One region of the Peribacillus sp. YIM B13477 genome, then DNA from elsewhere that is predicted to be linked to it. Evidence: predicted binding sites of a transcription regulator. Region 1 holds the regulator's gene; the other holds the start of a gene.
The links. The regulator LexA, encoded in region 1, represses DNA repair genes until DNA is damaged. The targets are predictions, from matches to a motif close to CGAACATATGTTCG.
Positions count from the first base shown of each region.

Region 2: the regulator LexA is predicted to act here: its motif matches at 1,370-1,383, upstream of ACFX4H_RS26305 (YolD-like family protein).

Region 1 is NZ_JBHZPD010000009.1:20,850-24,283, forward strand. Features, by position in the region: gene ACFX4H_RS21870 (DUF896 domain-containing protein) at 1-75, opposite strand, end outside; gene ACFX4H_RS21875 (YneB family resolvase-like protein) at 141-797, opposite strand; gene yneA (cell division suppressor protein YneA) at 817-1,128, opposite strand; gene lexA (transcriptional repressor LexA) at 1,283-1,906, shown strand; gene ACFX4H_RS21890 (esterase/lipase family protein) at 2,384-3,434, opposite strand, start outside.
Region 2 is NZ_JBHZPD010000020.1:14,416-17,849, reverse strand. Features, by position in the region: gene ACFX4H_RS26310 (hypothetical protein) at 1-1,238, opposite strand, end outside; gene ACFX4H_RS26305 (YolD-like family protein) at 1,416-1,760, shown strand; gene ACFX4H_RS26300 (hypothetical protein) at 1,817-1,975, shown strand; gene ACFX4H_RS26295 (molybdopterin-dependent oxidoreductase) at 1,968-2,702, shown strand.

The DNA of each region.
Region 1 (3,434 bases):
AACTTCCGTCAAGCCTTCACCCTTTGCCTTTTTAGAAAGTTCATTTATACGGGCTATTTTTTCTTTTGATAACATAATTTCGCTCCTTCATAATCTGCGGATATTGTCATGGTATTAAAAAAAAAGCGAAATTACAAGTTCTATGATTTACTTTCCTTTGTATTCATTTGATGTTCGAGAAAACGCCTGTTCACAGTAGCCTTAGATACATTGTATCCAAAGCCCCTTAATGTGGCTGCGATTTCTGAGAATGTTAACCCATTGGCACGCAGTTTAATAATTTCTTCAATAGGAATCTCCATACGGTCCCTTCCAGTGGAATTCCTTTGATTCTGAAGATTTTTTTGAGGACGGTACCCTTTTTCAACGGCTCTCATCATTCCGCGCTTTATTTTAAGATTATGTAGTTTCCTTTGATATTCTTCTACAATGCCCACTATCTGAATGACCATGGCATCCGAATCCGATAACTCCAGCTCCCCATCGTGTGAGAGAGTATAAATTTTCACAGCTTCTTTAAGGATGACATGGAAAAGGGCTATTTTGGCATTCCCTCTTCCCAGTCTTGTTTCATCCTGGATTAATAGCACTTCAGCTTCTTTGGTTTTAAATAGTTCGAGCATGTCAAAAATGCCATCCCGATTCAACTCATAACCACTTGCCTGTTCTTTTATAATGGAGACAACTTCCACATCCATCTTTTCAGCCAATTTGACTAATTCATCTTCCTGCCTTGCCAATGATGTTTCCTGTGACTCTTTTTCGGTGCTGACCCTACAATAGATTACCGCCTTCATAATACCCTACCTTTACTACTTACTGCTCACTGGCCAAATTCTGGACAAGTTCTTCCCCTTTAACCGGTATGACAATGACTTGTCCAGGCTTTATCGAATCCGCGCTGACTCCATTATTCTCTTCTATCCAACCAATGAATTCTTTTTTTGTCAAATTTGATTCTTCATATTTTTCGGCAATTCCCCATAGGGTGTCACCCTCGCTTACTTCTATAGAAAGGAAATCCTTTTTTTGATCATTGTTCAATGTACAAGAGAATAAAATTGAAAAGATGAATACTGATCCCGCTAATAGAATCGTATAAATATAATTTTTGTATAATTTTTTCATAATAATCCCTCCAAAGCGAATGTTCGTTCGTATGTTATGATCAAATTATAATACGAACGTTTGTTTCAGTCAACAACAAATTCGAACTTATGTTTGTATAGAGATGGGGGCCATGCTATAATGTAGCAAAGAACATTGGGGAAGAGGTGCACAAATGACAAAACTATCAAAACGGCAGCAAGATATTCTTGATTTCATTAAAGAAGAGGTCCGCCAAAAAGGGTATCCGCCTTCCGTACGGGAGATTGGCGAAGCAGTGGGACTTGCATCAAGTTCAACAGTACACGGACATTTATCCCGCCTGGAAAGTAAAGGCCTTATTAGACGTGACCCAACCAAGCCAAGGGCCATTGAAATAATGAATTTGGAGGAAGCGAACAATATTCCCAAAGTCAATGTCGTGAACGTGCCGTTACTTGGAAAAGTAACAGCGGGCATGCCGATAACGGCCATTGAGAACATTGAAGAATACTTTCCGCTTCCCGAAAGCATGGTTCCACATGATGACCATGTATTCATGCTGGAAATCATGGGTGAAAGTATGATAGAAGCAGGAATTCATGATGGAGATTATGTCATCGTGAAACAACAAAGCAGTGCCAATAATGGAGATATCGTCGTGGCGATGACGGAAGATGATGAAGCCACTGTAAAACGATTCTTTAAGGAACCGGATTACATAAGGCTTCAGCCTGAGAACTCAAATATGGAACCAATTATTTTACGAGATGTTTCGATACTTGGAAAAGTAATAGGCTTATATAGACAAATACACTAAAAGCGCTTCCCGCGCTTTTTTTGTTTGTTTAATTTATGTCCAGAATTCTCTCAATATGCATATGGAAGAGTAGATATTGAAATATTTTTTAATAGAATCTAGTTTCATGCGAATTTAAACATCCTTTATAAGGGATGAAAGTTACTATCGCCTTTCTCGTAATATGATACTTTGGAAAAAGCTCATTGAAATAAAAAAAAGAGGATTTAAAATCCCCACTTTAATAAGGTTTAGATCGACCAAGTCATTCCACTGTTGAATCTGCACTTGTTGACAACCATTTGCAAGTGCAGGGAAAAAAATACATATATTTATTTTCCCCCGATAACAAACTTCCAACCATATCCATCAGAGACCCGTTGAATTAATACTTCAATAAGTAATTACGACCTGGCTGTTTCCATTGGCTGAATTACCATCTCCCTAGTTACCCCTACCATCAAAATAATGCCTCCTCAACTAAGAGAAGGCATTTCGTTATTTCTCAATATAGACCGAACGAATCAGCGTCCGGGTTCTTACAGTACCATCCACATTTTTTTCCTTAACATCTATTGTTACATTATAAACACCTGACTTAGGTACTTCTGGAAGGGTGCCAGTAAAATTTTCAGTATCCATTGCCTTAATTGAGTTTTTTTCACTAATTTCATTACCGGTTTCATCTATCAGATGAACCAAAAATGTTGTACTGATTGGTCTTTTTTTATCATTCATTGGATTCTTTATTAAAAATTTTGCATCTTTTTGCTTAACTTTACCGGTCATACTTAATGTAATGGGATTCTTTTCGTTAAATTGTGCTGTGAACAGGAAGGCGTCTTTTGGCGATTTAGTCTTCATTCGTACTTTCCAGTCACCAATTTCAAGGTTATTTCTGTAGAATGATTGGATGGTTGCACCATTAAAAAAGGAAGTTTCATTTTTGGCTGAATGAACCTTTAAGGAAGGTGAATACTTTTTATTGGATGGAGAAATCAATTCAACCTCGACTTCATTTGAGGCTGTATATATGCTTATATTACCTGGGGCAGCTTCATTTACATGGAAGCTTTGTTCGACCCAGACATTTTGTTTCAGGACATCACCCAGAACGGTTTGAGCGAGTGCTGTTGTAATGACATCATCTTCAACTCGTTCTTTATAATTAACATGATATGCAGGAATCCCAGCGGTGGATGTGCTTTTTAAATAGGGTTCAATTCTTGAAAATACAGCTGAGCCAACTCGAATATTGTCGTGATCAAAGTTGGGACCCGTAAATAAATGTGTTGCATAGGGTATTTTTGTACTCCATACATTCACCAGTCCATCATTTTCCCCATATGATGATAAATATTGTCCCCCCATTGATAAGGCTGATAGTACCGGGCCTCTGTTCATACCTGCCACAGTGAAATACAAGTTTTTACGAGAGTTGATATGGTTATCCGTGACAGAACGAAATTCAGCCATTTTACCAACTTGTAAAGAATAAGTTCCCTCATCTTTTTGACCTAATAAGGAACCAAGCCAGCCCGCATACCAG
Region 2 (3,434 bases), on a different contig from region 1:
TTTAAATAAAATGAAAAGAATGGATCGACTATATAAACTCGATCCCCTTGAATATCTAATGCAGGTTCCCTATTCGTATGGTCTTTTGCTAATTCTGACATTTTTTGGAGAACTTGTTTGACTTGTGTTTTGTTTGGCATTGAAGATGAAACTAATATTTCCTTTAACTGTTCTCTGACCATATCAACAGTTATCTCAGTTTCATGAGTTAAGTAAGATAATGCTGTCATAACAGCATAGTAGACGTCACCCTCACTGCCGTTCTGGAATTCCCTCAGTTTTCTTTCTCTTGGAGGTCCTGCGACAAGTTTATCGTAAAGATCTTTAGAAGCATGATTTTTCACAAGCTTTAGATAAAACTCTTCAAAATCAACGTCTTCAGGTAATTGTTGTTTAATTAGCTGCTTTTCTCTAATTTTATTTGTTCTGCAAAACCAATAACAAAAATCTTGCATTAAATGAGGACTTTTATAACTTTCGCTAATGAAATTTTGAATAACAGAATCAGGGCATTCTATATTTAACGCATCAAATCCTTTTTTAGAAATTTCATATAGTTCGTCTCTCTCCCATGGATCAATACTTAATTGAATTACCCTTCCTTCCATTTCCTTTTCAACTTTAATTGAATCAACGCCTCTATGTGGAACAGAACATAATATAACTTTCAGGCCTGATCCAACAGGCTCTTTTAATGCTCTTATAATATCAGTTTGTACTTCGGGGTTACAATAATGAAAATCATCAATCAATAAAATTTTACCGGTTTTTAATAACGATTCGATTGCAGCATTCATTGGGTTAGGAGTAAAGTTTTCGGATTCCTTTGTAGTATTTTTTTCGGATTCTGATTCTGTATCTGCCCCTTCTACCCTACCTTTAAATAATCCAGAGAAACCAGCTTCAATCATAGCTTTAAAACTAGTAGTTTCTTTTTTTTCTTTTTCATTTCCTTTATCTTTACTCCAACCATTTGGAATAACCATTTTATCGATAATACTAGACCATAATATTTCTCCCGATTTTATAGCACCACCGGATATTAAAATAAGATTATCCATTGATATAACCTTTTTACAAAGTGTTGTTTTACCAATTTTCGTAGGACCAGTTATAGAAATAATTTTACCCTGTAAATCCAAATCCATTGTTAAGTTATCTTCTAATTCTAAGTTTTCCCTTGAATTATACGTAATATTAGGTACTCCACCTGCTGTAAACACTTCTGATATCTTCATCTGAAATTCCCGTCCTCACTCTGTATTTAAGGTAATTATATCCTTAAAATTAGTAAAACCCATAACATTTATAAAAGGAAGACCAATTTTCCAATGACAAGGTGGATGAATATTTTTTTCTACCTTCAATAAGAACGTTAGTTCGTATATGATAAATGAAAAGGTGGGATCTTTATAATGGGTACAATTCGTGATAGAGGAATCATTAAATGGCAAGCAGCATTGATATTACCAGAACATAAAGCATTAACTAAAAAAAAGAATACGGACGATTATTTCTTAAATAAAAAACCTGTCCTTGATGAATACCAGGTTGAAGAATTTGAAAACAACATTCATTATGCGATGGAATATCATTTACCGATAAGCTTTAGATTGCATAACGAGGGAAATCCAATTGAACTGCATGGATACTGTGTGTATATTGATCCTATCACGAAAGAGTTAAGTATTCAGAAGAAAGATAGTTCCTACGAGAAAATTAAGTTTAATGAAATTATTAGTGTGATCGTTGAGGATTAAAAAAAGCCCTTTTTAAATTCAGGAAGGAAAAGGCACAGAGAGTTAGGAGTATACAAATGGAAATTCAGATTGAGGTTCAAGTGTTTGCGAACGGTGCTAAGTTCTTACAATCTGGTAGTTGTTCAGTAATAACAACTGACTTTAGAAAAGAACCGGAATGGACTGCTGCTATATCAGCTTATGAGTGGATACAAAAGATAAAAAACTCTGTATGAATGCTCAGGAGACAAGCGTAATCTATTCGAACCTAAAATATTTGGAGAACAATGGGGAAAGGGAGCCATTAGCCAAGGTAGGTGGAAAGGCGTGCCATTAAGGACCTTACTTGAACTATCTGGACTGGGTGAAGGGGCTAAAGAAGTTGTCGTGGAGGGTTATGATTATGGAAATAGGACCGATCTAGATGAGGTTTACACCTACACTAGGAGTTTGCCTATCGAGAAAGCACTGCATCCGGATACCATTATTGCATATGAGTATAATAATCGGCCAATTCCTTTTAAACATGGTTATCCACTGAGGTTAATAGTTCCGCAGTGGTATGCAATGGCATCTGTTAAGTGGATAAAGCAGATAAGTGTTATTAATTCTAAATTCAATGGGCCTTTTCAAACAATTGATTACGTGTATTATCCAAATAAAGACAATGATCTGGATGCATATCCAGTCACTACAATAAATATCAATTCGACTATCCAAAAACCGCTGGATATGGAATTTGTAAATACTGGTAAGCATTTAATAAGAGGGATTGCATGGACAGGAAAAGGAGTAATTACAAAGGTGGAAATTAGTATTGATGGTGGCTATACATGGAGAAAAGCTGATATATTACCTAGTAAGAATATTGGGTATGGATGGGTTAGTTGGTCATTTGAATGGACTATTTTAGAAAAAGGTGAGTATACGATTAAATCCAGAGCAACAGATTCATTTGGTTAAATTCAACCTAATTTACCTTTTTGGAATAAAAAAGGTTATGGGTATAATGCCACTGATAAAATTAAAGTTAAGGTAGAATAATCATCAATTTATTTTAAGGAAAAGAAAACGGGTGAAGAAACTTTTTAGTTATCCTTTTAGTTGTAATCGTAGAAGAAATATAAGTGATCCAATCCATTCCCGGGATAGTAGAAAAAAATCGGCCCTGATTATCTTTGAATCGATTAATTTAATCCATGAAAAGAAATATTACAAGGAACGTCTGCCAAAGAGTTGCTCTTTGCCAGTATTAAGAATCTCCTTCAGGGGATATATACGCTTTTAAAAAATGAGAAAAGTCGTTCCGGGATTTAGCCAAATAACGGTTTTGTGATACAGAGAAAAATCCTTCCAAAAGAGTTTTGGAGGGTTATTTGGCATGGCAAAAAAAGTACTGAATAAGGGAATGACATCCTATTTAGATGGTTAGTTGAGATGGGTGGTTGCCATTTGGTGTTTTTTCTTTTAGGCAAGTGTGAATCAGGTTAAATAAAAGCCTAACGAAGACTAATTTTTTGTGTTTAAAGTCTTGAACTTACAGTTGTCACTGTAGTTTTTTTCATAACTGTAGGAGATTTCTAATGGTTTGTTAAAGATAGCTAACTTTCAAAATATTAATTGACGGTTATTCGTAGAAATATTATGATAATTCTATTAACGGCTATTTAGCGACATATTATTCGTTTTTAAATA